Regions from separate parts of the Egbenema bharatensis FJBBOT/2019 genome, predicted to be linked through region 1. Evidence: riboswitches for the same ligand, from Rfam matches in the RefSeq annotation. Region 1 holds a riboswitch; each other region holds the start of a gene.
What was found. Region 1 has a riboswitch for cyclic di-AMP ahead of ACM1PF_RS20580 (universal stress protein). Riboswitches for the same ligand answer to the same signal wherever they lie in the genome.
Positions count from the first base shown of each region.

Region 2: another riboswitch for cyclic di-AMP. It lies ahead of ACM1PF_RS02345 (NfeD family protein); the one in region 1 lies ahead of ACM1PF_RS20580 (universal stress protein).
Region 3: another riboswitch for cyclic di-AMP. It lies ahead of ntrB (nitrate ABC transporter permease); the one in region 1 lies ahead of ACM1PF_RS20580 (universal stress protein).

Region 1 covers NZ_CP182236.1:4,457,805-4,462,158, forward strand. Annotated here, with positions in the region: gene ACM1PF_RS20575 (GAF domain-containing protein) at 1-2,074, shown strand, start outside; cyclic di-AMP (ydaO/yuaA leader) riboswitch at 2,163-2,358, shown strand; gene ACM1PF_RS20580 (universal stress protein) at 2,456-3,061, shown strand; gene ACM1PF_RS20585 (cation:proton antiporter) at 3,052-4,227, shown strand; gene ACM1PF_RS20590 (PTS sugar transporter subunit IIA) at 4,200-4,354, shown strand, end outside.
Region 2 covers NZ_CP182236.1:531,127-535,480, reverse strand. Annotated here, with positions in the region: gene ACM1PF_RS02350 (hypothetical protein) at 238-963, shown strand; gene ACM1PF_RS02345 (NfeD family protein) at 992-1,246, opposite strand; cyclic di-AMP (ydaO/yuaA leader) riboswitch at 1,518-1,748, opposite strand; gene egtB (ergothioneine biosynthesis protein EgtB) at 2,245-3,528, shown strand; gene egtD (L-histidine N(alpha)-methyltransferase) at 3,681-4,354, shown strand, end outside.
Region 3 covers NZ_CP182236.1:2,504,253-2,508,606, reverse strand. Annotated here, with positions in the region: partial or broken gene ACM1PF_RS11645 (CmpA/NrtA family ABC transporter substrate-binding protein) at 1-458, opposite strand, end outside; gene ntrB (nitrate ABC transporter permease) at 586-1,437, opposite strand; cyclic di-AMP (ydaO/yuaA leader) riboswitch at 1,575-1,752, opposite strand; gene ACM1PF_RS11635 (AAA family ATPase) at 2,179-3,672, shown strand; gene ACM1PF_RS11630 (DUF4385 domain-containing protein) at 3,838-4,290, shown strand.

The DNA of each region.
Region 1 (4,354 bases):
CCGCAAACAAGCTGAAACCGCACTACAGAAACAAACCGAACGAGAACGACTGGTGGCAGGCATTGCGAATCGGATTCGGCAATCGTTAGACCTGAATCAAATTTTGAATACAACGGTTTCTGAAGTGCAGCAATTGCTCCAATCCGATCGCGTTTTAACCTACCGTGTCACTCCGTACGGCACAGGGCGGGTGACGAATGAAGCGGTTGCTCCCGATTATGCCCCTATTCTGGGGCAATCCCTGCCGGAAGTGATCTTTCCCAAAGAATGCCATGAGCTGTACCGCCAGGGGCGCGTTCGGGCCATTACCAATATTGAACAGGACGAAGTTGCTCCCTGCCTGGTCGAAACATTACGCAAACTGGGGGTACAGTCAAAACTGGTCGTTCCGATTCTCCATAAAGAGCAACTGTGGGGGTTACTGATTGTGCATCACTGCCGTCAGCCCCGGCAATGGCAAACCTGGGAAATTGAACTGTTGACCCACCTATCCACTCAGGTGGCGATCGCCATTCACCAGTCAGAACTCTATCAACAAACCCAGGCAGAGCTACTAGAACGCAAGCAAGCCGAGCAAAAAATCCGCGACCAGGCTGCCCTCCTCGATGTGGCAACGGATGCCATTGTGGTGCAGGGATTAAATCGACAGATCACTTACTGGAATAAGGGCGCTGAACGGTTATATGGCTGGGCTGCCAGGGAAGCCATGGGCCAACTGGAAGATAAACTGCTCTACCGAGAGGCTCCTGGGAACATTGAAGCTATCTACCAGGCCGTTCTATCGAAAGGAGAGTGGCAGGGAGAATTGTACCAATGGACAAAGGCGGAACGGGAGGTCATTGTTCAAAGTCGTTGGACATTGGTGCGGGATTCAAACGGTCAACCCCAGGCGATTCTAATGGTGAATACCAACATTACTCAGAAGAAACAACTGGAACGACAGTTTCTCCGGGCCCAGCGGATGGAGAGTATTGGTACGCTGGCAGGAGGAATTGCCCATGACCTCAATAATCTTCTGGCTCCCATATTGATGGCAGTGTCGCTGTTGGAAATGCAGCTTGCTGATCCAGAGGATCCGAAAGGGCGACAGTGGATTGATATTATTGACAGCAGTGCGCGGCGAGGGGCCAGTTTAGTCAAGCAGGTGTTGTCGTTTGCGCGGGGTGTGGAAGGGGAGCGATCGCTGCTGGAGGTCAAGCATTTGATCTGGGAAATCAAGCAAATTGCTGAAGAAACCTTTCCCAAATCGATTACCCTATCCACCAACATTCCCCGCGATCTCTGGATCGTTTGCGGTGATGCCACTCAACTACACCAGATTTTAATGAACCTTTGCCTCAATGCTCGGGATGCGATGTCCAATGGAGGAATGATCAAGATTTCGGCTGAAAATGTCGAACTCACTGAAGAATTTGCCCAATTCCATCTAGAAGCTCACGCAGGCTCCTATGTCAAGATTACGGTTTCTGATACTGGAGAAGGCATTACGCCAGATGTAATCGATCGCATTTTTGATCCATTTTTCACCACAAAGGAAATGGGAAAAGGAACGGGATTAGGATTATCGACTGTTATGACGATCATCAAAAGCCACAACGGATTTATTACTGTATCGAGCCAGATTCATAAAGGCACAGAGTTTCAGGTTTACTTACCTGCCATTCACCAAACCGAAGTTCAGGTGACTGAAGCGCAAAATATATTAATAGGACATGGTGAGTTAATCCTGTTGGTTGATGATGAAACGTTTATCCGTGAAGTCACAAAGGATTTATTGGAAACCTACGGCTATGAGGTTTTGACCGCTCAAGATGGGATTGAAGCAGTCACTTTGTTTGCCCGACATAAGGCGGATGTTCGTCTCGTTTTAATCGACATGATGATGCCGTCAATGGATGGAAAAGCAACGATTCAAACCCTGCGTACCATGAATCCCCAAATTCAAATTGTTGCAATGAGTGGCTTGAGTACGAGTGGGGTCAATGAGCCAAAAACTGAAGTGAACGCTTCCTTATCTAAACCATTCACCACTCAGGAATTGCTCTCAACCTTGCAGCAGGTACTCCAGATTTGAATTGGCGGTTATTTTATCTAATGGCTTAAAAAACTCCATCTTCGGAAGGATCGTCCTGCCTCAGGGTAATGCTATAATTTCCAGAAATTAAGCAAGTCAGCCTAATTCGATCGCAATGGTGTTCATTACAGACACAGCGTTGTGGTTGGAGCGGAGGAACCTTTTTCTGGGGCTTATCTTGGAAAGGCGAGGGGGGTGAAATTGCACCTGCCATCGTGATTCAAGAGGGACATCTCTCAGTCCTAGCCCGTCAGCTAACTTCGTCGGCATTGGGAGGAGACTGGGTTTCAAGCATTTTCACAATGGGTTGAACCACCGGTGTCCTTGGCGGGTATCGCTACGGCTTGCTGACTGTACCTGCTAGACTCTGGAGATCGTTCAATGACATCGTTTCATGGAATTTTGGCGGCTTTAGGCCGTGATAATTTTGCAGACGCAATATTCGATCGCTCTCTGACCCTGGCCCAGCAGTACCACAGCCGTTTGATCTTGACCCACTGTACCAGACTCAAAATCGCGGAACACATGGGCACCTTTATTGATGCGGGGTTTGGTTTAGTCAGTCCTGGAAAACTGCAACAGCTAGACGAAGAGCATCGAGATCAGGTCGATGCAGACTATCAGTGGCTTTGTGATTATGCTGCGATCGCCCACGCCCTCGGCGTTCCTGCAAAAGCGGTTCACCAAGTTGGAGATGTGGGGGTGCAGATTTGTCGTCTGGCAAACCACTCCCATGCAGATTTGATCGTCATGGGGCGCAGTCTCAAGCCTGGTTTGAAGCGACGGTTCTTTGGCAGTACACCCGATTATGTGATGCGCCATGCATCTTGCCCCGTGCTGGTTGTACAGAATGAGTTCCACACTCAACCCCTGCCGCCAGGGGCTGTCAAGCCATCCACGGAGGGAGCCCATCAGTCCCCTCTTCATTTAGTGGACTGGAAACCCACCCATCTTCCCACCACCATAAGGAGTCATACATGGAATTAATCCTGGGGCTAACCCTTCCGGTTGAAGATCCAATTTTGATCTTTGGAATTTGTATGGTCGTGATTTTGGCAACTCCGCTAATCTTTGAGCGGTTTCGGCTTCCAGGGATCATTGGGCCGATCATCGCAGGGGTGATCTTAGGCTCTAGTGTCCTGAACGTGCTGGAGCGAGGTCAGGCGATCGAGCTATTGGGAAATGTCGGGTTGCTCTACATCATGTTTTTGTCGGGGCTGGAGATCAATATGTCTCAGTTCCGCAAAAACCGCGATCGCAGTCTGGTCTTCGGCATCATTACATTCACCATTCCTCAATTCATCGGTACCGTACTGTTTCGGTATGTTTTGGGATTTGGGTGGGCTGCTGCCATCTTGATTGCCAGTATGTTTGCCTCCCATACCCTGGTGCCCTACCCGATCATTAGCCGATTGGGCATCACGAAGAACGATGCCGTAGTCACCACTGTCGGCGGCACGATTCTAACAGATACGGTGGCCCTGTTGGTGCTGGTGGTCGTCGCCCGGGGCTTTGAAGGAGAGTTAACCACGACTTTCTGGATTACCCTCGCTCTGGCAATGGTGATTTATGTGGCGGCGGTGGTCTACCTGCTGCCGCTATTAGCCCGCTGGTTCTTCCGGAATGTGGAAGACGGTGGCAAGAGCGAGTTTATCTTTGTTCTGGCAGTTGTATTTATTGGTGCCTATTTAGCTCGTGCCGTGGGGACAGAGGCCATTCTGGGGGCGTTTTTAGTCGGACTAACGCTGAATCGACTGATTCCAGAACGCAGTCGGTTAATGACCCGAATTCAGTTCTTCGGTGAAGCCTTTATCATTCCGTTTTTTCTGATCTTTATCGGTCTGCTGGTGGATGTGTCAGTCCTGGCCAGCGGATGGACAGCCTGGGTCGTGATGATTGCCATGCTATCCACCAACGTTGGAACAAAATGGATCGCGGCTGGATTAACCCGGCGAATCTACAACTATTCCGATGCCCAGGGTTGGGTGATTTTTGGCTTATCTACCTGCGAGGCAGCAGCAACTTTGGCGGCCACCCTGGTGGGCTATGAACTTGGCATTATTGGGGATGATGTGCTGAATGGCGTGGTGCTGATGATCTTTGCGACCTGCATCCTTGCGCCTGGGTGGTCGATCGCTTTGGTCGTAAGGTAGCCCAGGAGCAAGAGGAAGACCAGATCTACGAACCGCGTCAGGCTCCCCAACGGATTTTGGTACCTCTGGCGAATCCATCCACTAGTGAAACTCTGATGAATATTGCCTCGATGCTGCGGGATAGTAA
Region 2 (4,354 bases), 3.6 Mb from region 1:
GGAAAAATGGAATCAGGGATCACTGTATGATTACTTCTCAGCCAGGTGCCTCACCAAAAACTGAATCAAGTTCTTGAAAGTCAGCACCGCTGTAGGGTGGTTAAGAGCCTCCCAAAATTGCAAATTAAATAATTCTTAAATACAGGTCTGCCGAAACGTCAGTCCGTTTTCATCTCACCCACTTCTTCCTACTCGTGTTTTCTCACCCTCGTGATCGTACCTGCTTCTACCAAATCTATGGCCCTGGGGCTGAAACCCTCCACTCTAGAATTGTTAAAACGCTTTAATCGGGCGTTTCCCCAGTTCTATGAGCAGTTTGTTAGCAGCGAAATTCAGCTCCAGAATTTACGGCTAGCCTATCAACTTTACAAAACGCGACAAGCGGTCATTGAACTTAATCCAGAGGGGAGTAAGAGTGCCCTGCATTTTGCCTATCGGAATCAGTCCTTCCTTCTGAGCGATATTTTTGGTGTTTTGGCTGCCTATGGGCTGACGATCCATAGTTTGAGTTTGTATGGGCAGATTTACCCACCGATGCTAGTCTTCATCAAACTGGTCGTGTCCCGGGCAGGGAAAGCCCTTACAGACAAAACCTCAGAGAATGTCTGTCGTGCGATTCGGGAAGCCCTGGCAGGACGATTTGAGGTAGAAGAAATGCTGGCAGTTGAATTCAACCTGGATACCGGACTGGAGCAGGTGGAAACAGAATTTTATGTTGATCCAGTTTTCCACCTACCGGCCCTCTTGATTGAGGCAGATAATCAGCCTGGGCTGTTTTACAAGGTGATGTATGCAATTTGGCAAGAAGACTTGCTGGTGGTGAATGCGAATCTCCTGGTTTGGCGAGGGCGAACTCGCCTCATCCTCTATTTGCTGGGGCCAAACGAAAGCTTGATTCCAGAGTATTTAGGGCAAAAGATTGCTGAAGGAATGCGGCAACGTTTGCTGGGACAAGGCTTTTAGTGGTTGTTCACTGGTTCACCCAGACCTGCTAATTCAAATCAGGAGAATGGGTTGCCATCACGAGCGGCAGCGGCTCGACCAGCAGAGTAATGTTTTGCCGGCCAACGACTCGAACTGCCTCGCCAGGCAAAATAGTGATGTTCTGTTCACATCGGGCTGACCACCATGAACCCTGGAAGCGTACCCGCCCGTTTTTGCTGGGCTGAATCATGGCATCGACGATCGCCTTGCCCGCAAACAGCTTCACATCAAGCGTGGCGGCGTTAGATGGTCTACTGTGCATGCGGTTACGAGTAACGGATGAATTGGCAGTACCCTCAAGTTTGGTAGATGCAGACGAGCTGAAAAGCCGGTTCAACGTGGATTTAACCATGAGAACTTAACTCCTTTTAGTTAAAGTCCCACCCACTTCAGGGGGCTGAGGGAGATGGGATGTAAACAAACAAGGGTGAAATTGCTTCGCTTGCTCCGAGGAGGAAGGAAGCTTTGAAGGATCACCCAAGTTAACCTGAGGACACTGAAGGAGATCTAGCTGTAATAAAAATGCTGCCTCTTCAGTCTCCTCTCACTGCCGACGGAGTTAGCTGACGGGCTAGGGCTGAGAGGTGCCCCTCGGTCAAAAGCATAGAGGTGGGAGGTAAAAGCTGCGAGAAAACGTAATACTTTTCCAGGCTTCGCCCTGTATTAAGCTCTACCTTTTATCCGATTCGCCCCATAGAGTTTGGTTCCTCCGCTCCGTTTCATTAATGTCGCTAATGAAGTACGGGATTAGGCTGACTAGTAGATATGTGCTTATAACGCTAACACTGCTTTCAAAAATTCGTCAACTTAAGCTGCAATGATTCTCTCCTAAGGGGGACAAGTTTAGCATTATAAACAATTCATCGGACGATAAACCATTTCAAGAACAGATCGCTATTTTTTGATCCTATTTTTCGAGCACTGACTGATGATCAATCATTATTCCACCTCTCCTGGCAAGGTTCACCTCCTCCAGATGGGCGATCGTGGGTATTAATCGTGGGTACTGACCAAAGTATTAATCGTGGGTACTGACTAAAGTATCAATCTTCCATTGCCTCGCTTCACGATATGTGTATGAAGCTACAAATTCCCCCCTATGACAGTTCTCTGCTGAATCGATCGCTGCTGTAGTGGTACTGCATGGCTCTTTTGCCTTTTTACCTGCAATTAACCATAAGAGCCTATACGAATGGCGAGATCTGCGGTAGCATCCACGCGAGGATAGTACTCAGACTGTAAACCTCTATACAACTAACCATGAATCGTTCTGCTTCTCTAACACAAACGTTTGCTCAGAGTCGGATTCCCCTGTCGCTGGGCGATCGGTATCAACAAGTCCGTCAGTTAAGCGAGCAAATTTGTCAACCCCTGGCGATCGAAGATTACGGCATTCAAACCATGCCGGATGTCAGTCCACCTAAATGGCATTTAGCGCACATTACCTGGTTTTTTGAAACCTTTTTGCTGACCCCCTATTTGAAAAACTATGCCGTATTTCATCCACAGTATAGTTATTTGTTTAACTCTTACTACGAGGCAGTGGGAGAACGCCACCCCCGACCCCAGCGAGGCTTACTCTCTCGTCCGACCGTAGAGGAAGTGTATCGCTACCGTGCCTATGTCGATGAAGCGATGCAGCAACTAATCGCGGAACGATCGGGAGATGCAGAAGTGGAAGCCTTAATTACTTTAGGTTTACATCACGAACAGCAACATCAGGAACTATTATTCACCGACTTAAAGCATATTCTGGCGTACAATCCGCTGCGTCCTGCCTACCACGCCAGGGAATCGGTCAGCCCTAAAGCGCAGGAAACGAACACGGAAACCTGGTTGGATTATCCAGGGGGCCTGAATCCGATCGGCTATGACGGTACAGATTTCGCCTTTGATAATGAAAGTCCTCGCCATCCGGTTTACCTCCAGGATTACTATCTCGCGGCCCGACTCGTCACCAACGGTGAGTATCTGGAGTTTATGCAGAACAAGGGATATGAAACGCCGGAGTACTGGCTCTCTGAAGGTTGGGCAACAATTCGATCGCAGCAGTGGAACGCGCCCCTCTACTGGGAGCAGATTGACGGGGAATGGTGGGTGATGACCCTGGCAGGGATGCAGCCTCTAAACTTAGATGAACCCGTTTGTCATGTCAGCTTTTTTGAAGCGGATGCCTTTGCCCGGTGGGCGGATAAACGCTTGCCGACAGAGGCAGAGTGGGAAGTGGCAGCGGCTTCTGTCCCGGTGCAGGGAAATTTACTGTCTACAGGGAATCTCCATCCCATACCCGCGCAGAGTGTCACCCGTCCCGACCAGCTATACGGCGATGTCTGGGAATGGACTCAGAGTGCCTATTCTCCCTATCCCGGATTCAAGCCTGTTGCAGGGGCGATCGGTGAGTACAACGGTAAGTTTATGTGTAGTCAAATGGTGCTGCGGGGCGGTTCCTGTGTGACTCCGGCCGATCATGTGCGACCCACCTATCGCAATTTCTTCCCGCCCTCTGCTCGTTGGCAGTTCACAGGAATTCGGTTGGCGCAGTAATGGGACTGGATAGTTAGAGGAGAATAGCTGGATCAGATCAGTGATTAGATCATTCCCTGTTCTGTTTCACTGTTCTTTCCCGTTGAGGTTCTCATATCCTATCGCCTAAATCTGCTACCCCATTTCTAAAATTTTGCTTGAGGTAATATGTCATGGTTTCAGCAACTTATGTTTCTCCCCATGTTGCCCTCTACGATCTCCATCCGCCATTAGATGACTTTCGATCGGAGGTTTTACATGGACTAACCCAGCCTCAGAAGTTCTTCTCCCCCAAGTTTTTGTACGACAAGCGTGGGGCTGAATTATTTGATGCAATCTGCACCTTGGAGGAGTACTATCTGACTCGAACTGAAATGGCGATTCTGCGGGCCCATGCCCCAGAGATTGCCAACCTGATCGGCAGTGGTGCATTAATTGAATTTGGCAGTGGCAGCAGTCAAAAGATCCGCATCCTGCTGGATGCCATGCCCCAGTTGCCAACTTACATCGCTCTGGATATTTCTAAGCAACATCTTCAAGAATCCTGTTTAGATCTGGCAGCTACCTATCCAGGGTTAAACACGATCGCCATTTGCGCAGACTACACTCAGCCGATCGACTTACCCAGCCTTCCCCATTTACAAACCAAACACAAAGTGGGCTTCTTTCCTGGATCAACGATCGGCAACCTAGAACCGGGTGAGGCAGTGAAGTTTCTCAAGAATGCTGCAACTCTCCTGCAACCGCACGGCGGCTTATTGATTGGAGTTGATTTGAAAAAGAGTAAGGATATTCTGGAACCTGCCTACAACGATGCAAAAGGGATTTCAGCCGACTTTGCCCTAAA
Region 3 (4,354 bases), 2.0 Mb from region 1:
GTATTCCACATCGACTGGTTCATCGTCATCGCATTTCCATGACGGTGAATGGTCATTGCTGCACACATTTCGGCTCTCCGTGCGCCTTCTGCTCCCAATCGTGCATTCGTGACTGTTCCCGATACGACTGGTGATGCATCCAATCGTCCAAAGATGACCCCATCCCGTGAAGCTCCCCATCCCGATTCACGGCTCAAGGTGACATTCAAGCCGTATTTATGAAAGAACCCCTTAGTATAGGCAATGGCAAAGGGGGCACAGTCATTGACGGGCACAAATCCAACCCGCAGATTGGGCTTCTCTAACGTTCCAGGATCAACCACTCGTTCCGGTTGAGTCTGAGTGATCGCTGAAAAGGGACTCTGTGCCTGGGGAGCCGAGCTGCAAGCTGCAATTGCCGTTGTGGCCGCCAGTCCACCTAAACCATAGAGAAACGATCGTCGCTTTAAAGAACTCATGTTCAACTCTCCCAAATGCTTCTACTGTTCGCGGCATGGGTAAACAGCCCGGCATGACGACGAATGCCGATTCGCCTGAATCATGCTGCTGCTCCAAAACCCCAAAATGTTGTTCGATCGCTGGTTCTCAGGTCGTTGTGGGGGGGCGATGGGTAATCCACACCTGGAGCCGTCCCAGCAAATAGTCCAACACCAGTCCGGTTAAACCAATGACTAAAATGGCCAGGAACACTGAGTTCAGGTTAAGGCGGTTCCATTCATCCCAGACAAAGAAACCAATGCCAATTCCACCCGTCAACATTTCGACTGCCACAATCACCAACCAGGCAATTCCCAGGCTAATCCGCAATCCAGTAAAAACATAGGGCAGGCTGGCAGGCCAGATGATTTTCACCATTTGTCGCCACTTGGGCATTTCCAGCACCTGAGCCACATCCAGGTAGTCCTTTGGCACACTGGCAACCCCAACTGCCGTATTAATCATCGTCGGCCAGAGGGAGGTAATGAAAATCACAAAGATGGCGGATGGATTGGCCAGGTTAAAGGTTGCTAAAGCCACAGGCAACCAGGCAACGGGGGATACTGGTCTAAAGATTTGAATCAGGGGGTTGATGGCCAGCATGGCCCGTCTGGATGTACCAATCCAAAACCCGACGGGAATGGCGACGATCGACCCCAACACAAAGCCCAGAAACACTCGTCGCAAGCTGGCTAATAAGAGCCAACCGATCCCCAGATCGCCAGGGCCGCGACGGTAGAAAGGATTAAGAATATAATCCATATTTGCCATCAACGCATCCCACGGAGTTGGCAACAATGTAGTGAAGAAAGTTGCTACAATCCACCAGAGCAAGAGGACTCCAGCAAAACCGATGAACGGAAACAGAATAAAATCTTGAACAATTACCGGGCGAATGGATCTTCTCCAGGTTGCTTGAGCAGCCAGGACGATCACCTGAATATTAAATTGCAGCAGCATTGAATCCTCCTGAGAGTGCGAGGTTCTAGACACGGACGCAGTACAATCCCCGTGAAAACCCACGGATTGCAAAAAAAGCGTCCCTCGTACAGACTGAGGACACTGAAGGGATCAGGCAATTGTAAAATGCTGATACTTCAGTCTCCCCTCAATGCCGACGGAGTTAGCTGACGGGCTAGGACTGAGAGGTGTCCTCCATTCAAAAAGCTAAGTGTTTCGCACTTTTGGCTCTTTCAACGGTTCGCCCCAAAAGGTGGTTCCTCCGCTCCCGGTTTATCTCAGCGATAAGACCGCAGGATTAGGCTGACCTACTTAATTTAGGTTCTCCTAAAGCTAGCATTCTCAAATTCGATTCGTCAATCTTTCTTTAGAGAGAGGCAAGATAAATGCTTTAGAGAGAGGCAAGATATATGGACTGGGCGGGCAAGATGCTCACTTCCCAAAAATGATGCCTGCACAAACATGGTTCTGATCAGCAATTGTTGTCGTTGATGCAATGCTCGTTATGTCGGGTTCTCCCACCTTTGAGCGTTGCACGATCGCCAATAGCCTCTACAATTTGGGTTAACCAGGCATTTTTCAGAACCGACTGCCACGACAGGAGGCAACTGTGGATTTTAGACAAATCGTAAATTTCAGAATGGTCAAGCAGGAAGCCAGTTTGCTGCATAAATCGCTCAAGCCAATTCTGGAATTAGACGATCGCATAGCAGATTTGCTTCTGGTGGATCTCACCGGGTCATGCAGATTTGCGGCAAAGCTAGCGGTGAGATTACGTCTGCGGAATTGCTGGCTTATTTAATGACCTATGCCTTAATTAAAGACGACAAAGACAAGCTAAATATCGCTTTAAACAGTTGGGAGTTTTCTGATGCAGAACGAATCAAAGCCGAAAAACTCACGGTGGAAATCCTGCTCGATTTAACTAAAGGGCAGCCCGATCCACCCCAGCTTGTTATTCCTTCTTTGCTAAACAAGCTGGATGAGGAAAAAGGCACAAAGTATCTAGAGCAAACCGTCCACGCTATCTACAAATTTGCGCAGGTAGTGGTCAAAGCCGATGGGGATGTGTCTATGCAAGAAATGGAAGCCCTATCGCAAGTCTGGCAACTGTTGCACCAATACCGGGCGATCGATAACTACAAAAGTGGATTGCAAACCGCAGCTTCCAACGTTAGAACTGTTTCTCCGCCCTCTCCCCAACCTGCTGCTCCCACTTCAGCTGCGCCTGCAACTCCCCCCCCTCCTCAGGCGGACGCTCCCCCTCCCCCCAAAACTGAAGATGAGCTTGCCAATATTCTGGCCCAGGCAATGGCTGAACTCAATGACCTGGTGGGGTTGGACAATATCAAGGAAGAGGTAAAAACGCTGGCCAATTTTCTGAAAGTGCAGAAGATCCGCGAAGATCGAGGGTTGGCTAAAACATCGGTTTCCCTCCATGCGGTATTCTGCGGCCCACCTGGAACAGGAAAAACGACGATCGGTCGCTTAATGGCCCGGATTTACCAGGGCTTAGGATTTCTGCAAAAAGGCCATTTAGTCGAAACCGATCGGGCGGGAATGGTGGCAGGCTACATTGGTCAAACCGCGAAGCGGGTTGATGAAGTGGTGGACTCTGCCCTGGATGGTGTCCTGTTTGTAGATGAAGCCTATGCCCTGGTGCCCAGAGGCGATGGAGGAGGACGCGATTTTGGACAGGAAGCGGTGGATGTGCTGCTGAAACGGATGGAGGATAACCGCGATCGGGTGGTGGTGATCGTTGCGGGATACACCGATGAGATGACGACATTTGTGGAATCTAATCCGGGCTTAAAGTCCCGCTTTAATCGCTACTTTTACTTTGAAGATTACAAACCAGAGGAACTGCTGGCGATTTTTGAAAAGATGGCTGAGAAGGGACATTTTCACCTGACCGATGCCACTCGCAGAACGCTGCTCCGGGTATTTGAAGAGCTATACGTCCGCCGCGATCGCACCTTTGGGAATGCCAGAGTGGCGCGCAATCTATTTGAAAAGAGTATCGAACGACAAGCCAATCGTTTAGCTGTTTTATCGTCTTTATCTGACGAAGTTCTGACGACATTACTACCTGAAGACATTCCCGTGGATGCCCTCAGTACCCTGGCGGGTAATGTAGACTGGCAAAAGCTAACTGCATCTTCAGAGAATCCAATAGTTTCACCGGAAGAACCCTCTGAAGAACCGGAATCCGCACCAGAAACAGAATCTGAATAGAATTAGATTAAGAGCAGATGGAGCAAGTGAGTAATCATTAGGCTTAATCATTTCTGGTTTGAGCTGAAGGGAAAATATCTCGATCGAGCGATCGACTCCAAGTCGAGATTTGCTACCGTATGGGTCAGAAGTTTCGCTTCAGCCAAAGTTCGCTCCACCAAACCCATGAAACCATTTGATTACTCCCTGGATTTTAAGACGATCGACTTTCGACAGCATCAGGAGCTTTATTGCATTGGTCGAGGGGAGCAGGGGGTGTTGCTGGTTGAACCTTACAAGAGCGAGATTTTGCCCCACTGGAGATTTAAAACACCCGATGTTGCCCAGAAGTCTGCGGATAAAATCTATGCGCTGTTCCTGGAGTACAAACAGCAAGGGGATTTCGTTGGGATGGATATGGCGCGGAAGTTTCTACAAATGGGATATACTCGCTCCCGCCGCTATGCGAATCACAAATCGGGGCGCAAGTATGCAAAGGATTCTAAAACCGTTCTTCCTCAGGATGTCGATCCGGTCAAAGCTCAATCGGCCGAAATTTTTTATCAAAAGTGGCAGCTTGCCAAAACTGACCCAGAATACCAGGAATTAAGCGATCGCCATCGTCAGCAATATGGGTAAACTCAATCAGCCATAGCACCATGTTTTACAGTCCCATAAGGGGTATGCGGAAAAATAGCGCCCC